3 regions of the Paenibacillus sp. XP01 genome follow, and region 2 is predicted to be linked to each of the others. Evidence: predicted binding sites of a transcription regulator. Region 2 holds the regulator's gene; each other region holds the start of a gene.
The links. The regulator Rex, encoded in region 2, represses fermentation and respiration genes when NADH is low (regulators of the CRP and FNR family bind a similar motif). The targets are predictions, from matches to a motif close to TTGTGAAATATTTCACAA.
Positions count from the first base shown of each region.

Region 1: lpdD (prenylated flavin chaperone LpdD) is a predicted target of Rex. The motif match lies at 2,353-2,370, and genes of this name have one in related genera.
Region 3: nadA (quinolinate synthase NadA) is a predicted target of Rex. The motif match lies at 2,473-2,490, and genes of this name have one in related genera.

Region 1 is NZ_CP139481.1:4,163,448-4,167,664, forward strand. Features, by position in the region: gene SNR34_RS18680 (DUF4247 domain-containing protein) at 1-100, opposite strand, end outside; gene SNR34_RS18685 (DUF4178 domain-containing protein) at 112-618, opposite strand; gene SNR34_RS18690 (DUF350 domain-containing protein) at 643-1,044, opposite strand; gene SNR34_RS18695 (PspA/IM30 family protein) at 1,148-1,813, opposite strand; gene lpdD (prenylated flavin chaperone LpdD) at 1,891-2,307, opposite strand; gene SNR34_RS18705 (polysaccharide deacetylase family protein) at 2,438-3,253, shown strand; gene SNR34_RS18710 (3D domain-containing protein) at 3,316-3,978, opposite strand; cyclic di-AMP (ydaO/yuaA leader) riboswitch at 3,988-4,183, opposite strand.
Region 2 is NZ_CP139481.1:4,476,233-4,480,449, forward strand. Features, by position in the region: gene SNR34_RS20035 (cell wall elongation regulator TseB-like domain-containing protein) at 1-440, opposite strand, end outside; gene SNR34_RS20040 (amidohydrolase) at 484-1,788, opposite strand; gene SNR34_RS20045 (redox-sensing transcriptional repressor Rex) at 1,775-2,482, opposite strand; gene dinG (ATP-dependent DNA helicase DinG) at 2,649-4,217, opposite strand, start outside.
Region 3 is NZ_CP139481.1:63,825-68,041, reverse strand. Features, by position in the region: gene nadB (L-aspartate oxidase) at 1-1,427, opposite strand, end outside; gene nadA (quinolinate synthase NadA) at 1,463-2,401, opposite strand; gene ftsH (ATP-dependent zinc metalloprotease FtsH) at 2,702-4,217, opposite strand, start outside.

The sequences.
Region 1 (4,217 bases), 310 kb from region 2:
AGGTATCCTGAACGGAAGGTGCTCCGCACGCGGACAGCAAAGACATCAGAAGGCTGAGCACAAGCATTAATTTCAATCCATACGCCGTGCGCTTTTTCATTTGCACCTCTCCTAGCTCGAACGAATCACTTTAATGTCTGCGGGAATGACGGACTCGCCCTCGTACAGAGCAAACCTTCTGTCTTGCCACTCCACGCGTAGAAGCAGATGATCATCCGACTGATACTGCCATACAAGCTGCTCGCCTGCTTGCCCGTATGGCGTTTTGCCCGCTGTCGTAACCATTCCTCCGTATTCATCTTCCAAGTGGTAGGCACGGCCATCCAAATCCAGCAGCGTCGGCACCTCATCCGGTGCATCAAGTCGGCCATCAATCGGTTGATACAAAGCATAGCGTGTCGTTTCGCGCTCTTCGATATGCAAATAGCGAACGGACGTGCCGTCCTTCAAGGTTAGCACAACCGCATTTCGGGACCGATGATGCACTCTACCCACCACTTCATACGTGACTAGCGACACTTCGCAAATATCGCCTGGCGCAAGCTGAAGCATCGTTTTCTCTGCCTTGGGTGGTTCCGGTTTGGCCATAATTCCTTTAATTCGTTTCCATACGCTCATGCGAATTACTCCCGTTCTTCAATCTTATAGGCAAGCCGCAATAATCAGTGCGCCCACGATATGCAGGGCACCTGAAAACAGGCCGTACCCTGTTTTTCCTTGCTGGATGCCTGTATCCAAGTCAAGTGCTGCCCATTTTCGAATAATGAAATGAACCACACTTTCCAATATAAGTAAAATAACAAACGAAACAACCGATACAAGCAAGGCTTCACCCAGATGTCCTGCCGTCGAAATCGAAGTGGCAAGCACGTAGCCCTGCGCAAACAGCTTCATGACCATTCGCGTCGTCACAGCCATGTTTCCGGCCTTCACTTCGGCAAAATCCTTATATTTTGTAAACAAGGAATCCACGAACATCAATATAAAGAGCAGCACTGAGCCTGAAAGCGTCCAGACCAACATCGCCAAAATGTTCAAATCCATTTACACAGCCTCCAAAGTTCAACATAACCCACATTTAAAAGCGAAGAAGAAACCATGTTTCTTCTCCGCCAGATGGGTACACACACTCTCGCTCGTTCGAATCTTATTTTTCGTACTGTTTCAATAAAGCGGCAAGTTCATCTTCAACCGCTTGATCTTTGCCCAGTTTTTCGAACTCCTCATCGAGCGATTTGCCTTTGGATGACATTTCATTGCTGGCTTCGGCTTGAGCTTCCATTTGCAGCATTTTTTCTTCCATGCGCTTCATGCCGGCGCTCGCCGTATCGGAACTGAACCCGTTAAGAGCCTTGTTGATTTCGGTTTGCGCCTTGGCTGCGTTGTAACGAGCAACGAGGGTTTCGCGTTTGTTTTTCATCTGTGTCAGCTGTTTGCGCATCTCATCCAGTTTGCCGCGCAGATTGTCGGCTGCCGCCTTGTTCTGGTCGTAGCTGACTTTGTATTCGGCCATTTTTTCTTCAGCGGCTTTTTTCTCTTCAAGCGCCCGCCGGGCCAGGTCTACGTTCTGGGCGCGTGCAGCGGTATGAGCTTGTTCCTCGCGTTTTTTTACGAGCGCTTCCTGTTCTTCATAAAGCTGTTTGAATTTTTTCTCGATGGCGATCTGGGCTGCAACGGCTTTCTCCGCATCCTCCAGATCCTCTTGCATGTCCCGGATATATTGGTCCGTCATTTTGATTGGATCTTCTGCCTTGTCGATAATAGCGTTAATGTTTGACATCGTTAAATCACGCAATCGTTTGAAAATGGACATTTAATTTTCCTCCTAGTCGATAATACAACCCTGTATATAATTATACATACGTCGCAATCGTCTGTCCGTTTCAATTTTCAATCAAAAATTTGTGAACCCCCGTTATAGGAATGAACGGCATCGTTCACCAAACCATTCGTATGTTCGGACGGGTTTAAATGTTCATCAAGCAGCCTTTCCGCAGTCTGCACAATTTCGTCGATTTGCATGCGCGTAATGCCATTGTAATGAATGCCCATAATGACGGTTACGGTCGTTCTGAGATGCTGCGCCGCTTTACGGGCAAGACGCTCGCACAGTTCCTGTTCCTTATGCCCCGGAATGTGCATGACCGAACCGTTAATGCGTTCCCCATCCGGATAATATGTGGCGACTGCACCGATATGCGCTTTTCCTCCTGTCACCAATAATACGCGGTCATCCCCGGTTTGAATTGCTTGAAGCTTCATCGTTTTCAAATCGAACTCATTCATCTGCGTCCACCCAACCTTCATGTTTTATGTATTTTCTGGAATTATGAGCCTCATTCGTCGCAAAGACAATGAAACACTTCACATCCCGCATAAACCATTGCGATCCCGGGAATACCAAAAAAGAACGCATTCTTGAAAGGAGGCTGCTGTCATGCGTGTTCGCCTCAACGTGGCCATTGGGATCGTCTGCATGCTGCTTTGCGTTAGTTTCTCTCCCTTACGACCTGCTGAGGCAATGGGAAATCATTCGGTTCCTGAAAGGGAGTCCAAGGAAACCATCCATTCATCGGAGGAAGAACAGCTGACTCTGGGACAGCTTCGGCGAAAATATGCAGATACTTTCAAGACCAACGGTCCGTCGACCAAACGGGTCGCTTTAACTTTTGACGATGTGCCTGATCCTCGATTCACGCCTCAAGTGTTGGATGTTTTAAAAGAACATCATGTACGGGCTACTTTTTTCATCGTAGGCAACCGTGCTGAGAAACATCCTGACCTGGTTAAACGCATCGTGAAAGAAGGGCATGTCGTCGGCAATCACAGTTACAATCACCCCCAATTCAGCAAATTGTCCATGAGCGCATTCCGCAAACAGATTTTGCGAACCGGGGAAATCATACAGAGACTGACAGGATATACTCCAAAAATGATTCGTCCTCCGTACGGGGATATTAATGAAGAGCAGCTCAAATGGGCAGCCAGGAACCACTACAGCATCGTAAACTGGAACGTGGATTCATTGGATTGGAAGGGCATCCCCAAAGAAAAGGTCAAAGAAAACATATTATCTGCCGTCAAACCCGGCTCCATTATTCTTCAACATGCCGGTGGCGGCGTCGGGGCCAATCTCAGCGGGTCGGTAGAGGCATTGCCGGAGGTGATCACGGAGCTGCAAAAAAGAGGATACAAATTGGTCACTTTAGATGAAATGCTGCAAATGCCCAAAAACAGAAAAACCGTAAAATGACCGGATGCAAAAAGGTGTTCGCTTCACTCACGCTTCGTGATTGAACGAACACCATCGTCGATTTATTTCAAAATAAAGAGTTTCACGTCCTGAAACCCGAATGAACTTACGGATTGTTTGCTTCCGGGGATGAAAATATCAATGCGGTTTCCTTTGATGGCAGAACCCGTATCACGCGCCGTAGCCACAAAAGCCTGTTTAGGCAATCCCGGATGGCTGTGTCCAGTCACCAACACTTTGGTTCCGAGCGGGATGATCTTAGGATCTACCGCGATGGTACCGAGCTCAAGGTCGTTGCCGAAATAATCAACAGATCCCCACTTCCCGTTCTCGGAAGGGTCCGCCGAATACCCTGTAGCGACAACGTTCAATGTCTTGCTGTAATCAAACGTCTTGCCCCACGCCTCTACGACTTTGTCTTCATTGTTTACGTCCAGACTGGCAGCAGTTACTGCATTGGCCTGAACTTTCGATGCTGAAGCTGCAGCGGATGCGGTGCTTGTTTTGCCCGGAATGTTGATTTTCACCCCGTCATAGATATTGTACGCGGAGATGCCCGTATTGGCCTTCATCAACGTGTCGAGAGCAATGTTGTATTTCTTGGAAAGCGTATAAAAGGTATCTCCTTCTTTGGCCACATGGACGGAATCTGCGTGAGCCGGGACAGCCTGGATCAATACGGCTGCTGCTAACATGGCTGTTGCGGTTTTGACGATGCGTTTCATCGAATTAAGTCTACCTCCCTTATTATGCCTGCGAAGTTAGTTGTCGGATTCGGATGGAGGAGACCACCCTATAGGTATAGATTTACACGTATTGCTTATGTACGCCCTAATTCACCCCAAGCAGCTGCAAGGATGCGACTGCCCCTCTACTGCATCATTACTTCCCCCGCACCTTCCGTTAAGAAAGTTTCGGCACGACTAATATATCACAATATTGTAACCATGGTGCCTAGTAATTG
Region 2 (4,217 bases):
TGCCATACATAAATGCCGTTCACGACGCCAGGCAGGATTCGCTTGATTTCGCCATTCGGGACTTCGGAAGCGAATCTTTGGCGAATTTGAGCTTCGGACATTCCGTTCTGCAGCAGCTCGCTATGCACTGCACCCGCCCCGGACAACGGTTTCCCCGTCTCGTCGAACTTGACCCACACAATGACGTCCTGGTTATCCTTATTGGTGCCGCTCAGCGTCCAATAGATGCTGTCTTCGCCTTCTTTCTGTCCCCATACGAATTTTTGAAAATTATCGTAGGACGTCAGCTCCAGCTGCTGCTGGGCGGCCTGCAGGGCGAGCGCCTCCTGATTGCGCTGGTCCTTGGTCACATAGACGTAATAGCGCTGCAATACAATCAACGCCACGATCAGGATCAGCAGCGATATCCATATCCACTTTTTCTTTTTCTTTTTCTTCAAAAGCCGAACTCCCTTTCCCTGATGAGGCTGCGCCCATGAGAAATTAACGGGCGAGCAGGCCCTCAAACGCCGATTGAGCTTCACGCAAAATGCGTTCCTCGTCCATCGTCAGGCACTCGCCATGTTTCACCACTTGTTTGCCATCTACCCACACATGCTCCACGTCTTTGGCCGACGCCGAATAAATGGCATGGGAAATCAGATCGGTATGCGGGTACAGATGAGGCTGGTCTATGTTGACCCCGATGAAATCCGCCTTCATTCCCGCTTCAAGCAGGCCGGTATTGTCGAGGAAAATCGAGCGTGCTCCGTATGCCGTTCCAAGCAGAAGCGCTTCGCCGGCCGGAACCGCAGTCGGATCACCGGACACGCCTTTATGAATCAATGCGGCCAGACGCATCTCTTCAAACATGTCCAAATTGTTATTGCTCGCCGGTCCGTCTGTTCCCAAAGAAACGGTCACGCCCGCTTTCAGCAGCTCAGGAACTCGCGCAATGCCGGAAGCCAGCTTCAGATTGCTGCCCGGATTATGAGATACTGCAACGTTATGGCGAGCCAAAATCTCGATTTCCTCATCGTTTAAATGCACAGCATGAGCCACGAGGGAAGGCCGCGAGAAAAAGCCAAGCTTCTCCAAGTACGCTACAGGACGCAGACCGTAATCGGTCACGTTCTGTTCCACTTCGCGCAGCGTTTCGGACATATGGGTATGAAGCGGCAAATTCAGATCATGGGCAACCTGCACAAACTTTTCTATGTAATCCGGAGGGCACGTATAAGGCGCATGCGGAGACATTACAGCAGTAATCCGTCCATTTGCCTTCCCGTTCCAGTCGCGGGCAAACGCAGCCGCTTCGCCGAGCTTGTGCTTCTGTTCCTCTTCGGAGCAAAGACCGATGACGCCGCGAGCGAGCGCTGCACGAATGCCGGATTGCTCCACGACTTTGGCAACCTGATCCATGTGATCATACATGTCCAGAAAAGCCGTCGTTCCTCCTTTGAGCATCTCAAGCACCGACAAGGACGCCCCCCAATAAACGTCCTCAGACGTCATTTTCGCCTCCATCGGCCACATTTTCTCCTGCAGCCATACCTGCAGCGCCAGATCATCCCCGTGGCCTCTCAGCAGCGACATGGCGGCATGTCCGTGCGTATTGATCAAACCTGGCAGAAAGAGCAATCCTTTTCCGTCCACTTTCGGCAGGCTTTCATCTTCTGCCGGCAAGGATTCGCCGATATACTGAATTTTGTCGTCTTCCACCACCATGTATCCTTGAACCACGTTCCATTCCAAACCTTTGTTTACGGCGAATTTGCCGTTGTGTATAACCCATTTATTTGTCGTCATCCTGCTCGTCGTCCTTTCCATTTTCCAAATAATACGCAAGGCTTAGCAAATCCGTCGTAAAGTCCGCATTATGAATACGAACATGCGGCGGGGTTTTCAAGATGGTTGGCGCAAAATTCAGGATGGCTTCGATCCCGGATTCGATCAACCGGTCGGCCACATTCTGCGCTTCGGTATCGGGGACGGTGATGATGCCGATGCGAATATTAAGGTTTCTGACCGATTCCGTCAGCTCATTCATCGCTTGCACTTTCAAGCTGTTGATTTGGGTGCCGATCTTGGGTTCATATGCATCGAAAACAGCCACGATTTTCATGTTGTCCTTCAAGTAAGCATTATAGTTGGACAAGGCATGACCCAGGTTACCGGCTCCTACCAACGCAACATTGATTTGCTGGTCGATCTTCAGGATATGGCGGATTTTCTCAATGAGATACGATACGTCATACCCGATGCCCTTGCGGCCAAAATCGCCGAAATAGGCCAAATCCTTGCGGATCTGGGCCGGATTGAGGTCCAGGCGCTGTCCCAGCTCCTGCGAAGAAACCGTCGTTACCTCACGTTGGTGCAATTCACTCAAATAACGCAGATATACCGGCAACCGCCTCACGACGGCTTCCGAAATTTTATCTGATTTCATGTTTTTTTTGCTCCTCCTTGCCAAAGCGCGATAAATAGATGAAAAGGGAGGCATCCCGCCGTGTACTCTAATTCGAATCATTTTAGAGGAAGGATGCCGCCTTATATTTGATGTACTTCTTTAACGTATCAACCCGAAGCCATGTAATCTCAACAAGTGTACCGCCTTTTGCAGGCGTTTCGCAACATTGCCGAAAAATGTTCTGTCGTTTCTACCTGAATTAGGTTTGTTCAACGTCTTGTTCGAGCCATTCGCTGATGCGCGGAACCATTTGCTCGGTCAGCATGTGTTCCATTTTTGGCCCAGGCAAGGAATATAAAAAGTATTTTCCGTAATATGATTCGATCACCCGCGTATCGTATACGATAACAACGCCGCGATCCTTGGCTGTGCGAACCAGCCTTCCGAATCCTTGCTTGAAACGAATGACCGCCTGAGGCACAGACAGCTTCATGAACGGGTTTTTTTTCTGCTGCTGCAATAATTCACTTTTGGCTTCCAGGAGCGGATGATTCGGCGGCTGGAACGGTAACCTGACAATAGCCAGACATGTCAATGCATCCCCAGGTATGTCCACGCCTTCCCAAAAACTGCTCGTCCCGAGAAGCACCGTCGCTTTGGCGTCTTGGAACCTGCGGGTGAGCTTGGACCGGCTGCCGCTGTCCACGCCCTGACCGAGCAAGGAAATTTCGTTTCCGGACAATGCTTCCTTAAGCGGGTCATACACTTGGCGCAGCATGCGATAAGACGTAAACAGCACCATCATGCGCCCGCGCGTAGCGATGGCCGTCTCGGCCAACGATCGTACCAGCATGTCCACGAAATGCGCGTCCCCGATCGACCCTTTCACGCTCGGAAAATCGCGCGGTATCACCAGCAGCGCCTGATCGCGGTAGCGGAACGGAGACGGCAGCATCGCCGTGAGCAAACGATCATGCTCCGCGGCTTCCTGCAGGCCAAGCTGGTCAATCATGAATTGAAACGACTTATCCACGGACAGTGTGGCAGACGTAAGCACGACGCTTCTTTTTTTATCGAAAAACATTTCCTTCAGCTGCGCGCTCACGTCCACGGGAACGGCATACAATTGCAGCGATTTGCTGCGGAACTGGCCGCTTGCTTCCATCCAATACACCGTGGCAGCATCGTCCATTCGCATGAAGAAGCGCAGGTTTTCGCGCAGCGTGGAAAGGTCTTTGAACAAGCCCGTAATGTCCGTGATCAAGCTGTCCGACTGATAGTCGTCCTGATCCTCTTTCAGCTCGAGCATCAGCTTGTCTCCCTTGCGAATGAGATCGCCAAGCGTGACGTAAAGCTGATTCTCCTCGTTCTGCAATTCCTCCCACTTGGCCGGCTTCTGCGTGCTCTTCAAACGCAGGGAAAATTGTCCCGTCTCTCCCGGAGAAGCGTCGGTCCGTTCCGGCAGCAGGTTAAACAGCGCCTCGCTGAGCCGATCCCATATTTCTTTGGCTTCCAGTGCAATCGGGAACATCTGGTCAATGGCCGATCCCCATTCGACGGAACGTTCATGTCCCGACAGCTGAGAACGCAGCAGCGGAAGCTGTCCGTTGCGGCTGTCTTTGAACAAACGCGTTAACGTATGCACCAATGTGAAATATTTCATATGAAGTCCAAGATGTTTTCCTGCTACATCTTCCAAGTGATGGGCCTCGTCGATGACAAGGCTCTCGTAGGACGGCAGCAGCTGATGGCTGGCCTTTACGTCGGTAAACAGCTTCGAATGGTTCGTGATGACGATGTCCGATAAGCCTGCTTCATGCTTGGCCCG
Region 3 (4,217 bases), 2.5 Mb from region 2:
GCCATCTCCTGCTTCAACTTCTCGGAGGCTTCGCGCAATCCGTTCAGGTTACGCCGCAATCCGACTTGTCTTACCATTAGCTTCTGTAACCGTAGACGCCGCTCGGAAACAGGCTTTTGATCTAACGTTAACCGGTTGACTCTTGGATCAGGGTTCCCGATGAAACTTGTTTTCGAATGGTTTTCCTCCTGTGCAGTTAACGGAGGCAGCTGAGAAATCCGTTCGACGATGCGGCTTCCGAACACGATCGCTTCGGACAATGAATTGCTGGCCAGACGGTTTGCACCATGCACGCCTGTGGACGAGACTTCCCCGCAAGCGAACAATCTTGAAATGCTGCTCTCCCCGTTCATATCCGTCTTCACGCCACCCATCATGTAATGGGCCGCAGGAGCGACGGGTATCCAATCGGATGTCAAATCAAGTCCGTAACGCATGCAGGTTTCATAAATGGTTGGAAAACGGTGTTTGACCATCTCTGCCGATTCATGCGTAATGTCCAGATAAACAAACGTGCTGTTCGTAGCTTCCATCTCGCTAATGATCGCCCTTGCTACGATATCGCGCGGTGCAAGCTCCAGCTGCGCATGATACCGCGCCATGAACCGTTCGCCCTTCACGTTGCGCAGATACGCGCCCTCGCCGCGAACCGCTTCGGAGATCAGGAATCTCGGGGCACCGGGATAACAGAGCGAGGTTGGATGAAACTGAATGAACTCCATATCACGAACGACGGCGCCAGCACGATACGCCATAGCTACCCCGTCGGCTGTCGCTACTTCCGGGTTCGTTGTGTATCTATACAGCTGCCCCGCCCCGCCTGAGCAGAGCACTGTGGCCTTTGCCTTCACAAATACTCTTGTTCCATCAGGCTTTTGCACAAGCACGCCTCTACACTCGCCATCCCCGGTTATCAAGTCGATGACGAAGTGTTCATCCCAAACGTCGATGCCGGGATGCTCGCTCACTTCAACGGCCAGCGCACGCACGATTTCGTAGCCTGTCGCATCTCCGTTTGCATGCAGTATGCGGCGGTGGCTATGCGCGCCCTCCTGTGTCAGTGCCAGCTCGCCGTCCTCGAGATCGAACGAGGTGCCCAGGCGGATCAGTTCCTTGACTCCGTCGGGCCCTTCATTTACCAAAGCTTCCACCGCTTCAGGACGACAAAGCCCGGCCCCGGCCACCATCGTGTCCTGCAGATGGTATGCCGGCGAATCGTCCTCAGCAATCACTGCGGCGATGCCTCCCTGAGCATAACGGGTATTGCTTTCGAGCAACGATTTCTTCGTAATCATGAGTACGCGGTTCTGCGCGCTCGCCTTAATGGCCGTAAACAAACCTGCGATGCCCGATCCAATCACCAGCACATCCGTTTCATGCACCGGCAGCAGGGATATATCAAAATCTACTACATATTGCGGTATCATGTTATTCACCTGTCTTGGAGCAAGAGTAGCGCACGCTACTTCACGAGTAACATGCGCTCTAGCGATTCTCTGGCTTTATCGGCAACGGCCGGCGGTACGTAAATTTGCGGTTTCATCGTTTCCAGGCATTTCACCAGTTTCTTTAGGTTGTTGACCTTCATGTTTGGACATACGAGGAATTTGGTCGCGAAATGAAATTGTTTATCCGGGCTGTCCAAACGAAGCTGGTAGCCTGTTCCGTCTTCGGTTCCTACGATGAATTCTTTGGCCGTAGAATTTTTGCAATATTCCAGAATGGCCGTTGTGCTGCCTACGAAATCCCCCATGGCCACAACTTCCGGGCGGCATTCCGGATGCACGACAAATTCGGCGTTCGGATACTTGGCTTTCATCTCCACAACATCTTTTACAGTCAGCATGTCATGTGTGTTGCAGTAACCTTCCCAAATAATCATTTTCTTGTCCGTGTGCTGCTGCACATAATGGCCCAGATTTTTGTCCGGCACCCAGATGATTTCGTCAGAATCGACAGATTGAATGACTCTGACCGCATTGGCTGATGTACAGCAAATATCGGTTTCTGCCTTGATTTCGGCGGAAGAGTTGATGTAAGTAACAACCTTGGCATTCGGATGCTGTGCTTTCAGCTTTCGCAACCCGTCCACATTCACCATATCTGCCATCGGGCAGCCGGCACGTTCGTCCGGGATGATAACCGTTTTGTTCGGCGCCAAAATCTTAGCGCTCTCCCCCATGAAGTGTACGCCGCAAAAAACAATGACATCGGCATCCGTCTGCGCTGCCTTCTGGGCAAGCAAGAACGAATCCCCACGAAAATCGGCGACCTCCTGTACCTCGTCACGTTGATAATAATGGGCAAGAATAATGGCGTTACGTTCTTTTTTCAACTGCAGCAGCCGCTCCCGCAGCTCCCGATTCATCTCAGCCTTGCGCTCTAATGCCAGAGCTTCCACCTGCGATCCTCTCCTTTATCAGGACAGCGCATAGCGCTGTGTTGTATAAGGTTGTGTACCGTAATTTTCGCTTGAGAAACGAATCACAAGCGGTTTAACACCTAATGTACACAACGTTCACGAGTCTGTCAATTAATGAAAACGCCACAGAATTGCCACGTATCGGCCCATTTCCTGCCCGGTTCGCGTCCTAGCTCTCCATTTGCGTTATCTTGATCCATTCATGTATTTTTGCAAAAAAAAGAGAGCCGGAAGGCTCTCTTTTTAATCCGCGCTAACAACGAGCGGTTATGATTATGCTTAGGATGTCGGCTTCGAACCACCATCGCTTGGATCGGTGTTATCGCCTTTATCCAGGTTCGGAGCTTCGTTGGGAACATCTCCGGCTGGTGTCTCAGGCACTACATCATCCTTGCCTTGAATACGAACGCGCACATCACCGATATTATCAATGATTGCCTCGCCGCTTTCATTAGGTGTACCTTCATTGCCATTGTCGCTGGCGGCTTTATTGCCCAGGGATCCTGTTTCAATCAATTGCTTGATTTGTTCCATCTCCAGGGTTTCTTCTTCCAGCAACGTTTGTGCAATCAGGTGAACTTCCTTCGAATGTTTCACGAGCAGGTCTTTACATTTCTCATAACATTCCGTGATGAAACGCTGCATCTCCTGATCGATCTCATAAGCGATGGAATCCGAGTAGTTTTGTTCGTGACCGATATCGCGACCAAGGAACACTTGCCCTTGCGAGCTGCCGAATTGCATTGGTCCCAATTTCTCGCTCATACCGTACTCCATTACCATGCTGCGAACAATACCTGTTGCTTGCTGGAAGTCGCTATATGCGCCAGTACCAATCTCGCCGATGAACAATTCCTCTGCTACACGGCCCCCCAGGAGACCCGTAACTTTGTCCAGAAGCTCTTGCTTGGTGACGAGCATGCGATCCTCTTTTGGCAACATGATGACGTATCCACCCGCGCGTCCACGCGGTATAATGGTCACTTTATGTACCATATCGGCATGTTCCAGGAAATAACCTACGATGGTATGACCCGCTTCGTGGTAAGCAACGATGCGTTTCTCGCGATCACTGATGACACGGCTTTTCTTCTCCGTACCAACGATGACACGGTCAATCGCTTCATCTACCTCGCGCATCGAAATATCTCTACGATTACGGCGTGCCGCAAGCAATGCCGCTTCGTTCAGGAGATTTTCCAGATCCGCACCGGAGAATCCGGTTGTACGCTTCGCGATCACATCCAGCTTCACATCTTTGGTGAGCGGTTTGTTACGGGAATGTACTTTCAGTACAGCTTCACGGCCTTTAACATCCGGACGATCTACCGTAATTTGACGGTCGAAGCGGCCTGGACGCAGCAACGCCGGGTCGAGAATGTCTGCACGGTTGGTTGCGGCAACGATAATGATGCCTTCGTTCGCCCCGAAACCGTCCATCTCAACGAGCAACTGGTTCAGCGTCTGCTCACGTTCATCGTGACCGCCGCCAAGTCCGGCACCACGTTGACGTCCCACGGCATCAATCTCGTCAATGAAGATGATACATGGTGCGTTTTTCTTTGCATTTTCAAACAAATCGCGTACACGGGAAGCACCGACACCGACGAACATTTCCACGAAATCGGAACCGGAAATGCTGAAGAACGGCACTCCTGCTTCACCCGCTACGGCACGCGCAAGCAAAGTTTTACCCGTACCCGGAGGACCTACAAGCAATACGCCTTTCGGAATCCGTGCGCCGACAGCCGCAAACTTGCGAGGATCCTTGAGGAAGTCAACGACCTCGACAAGC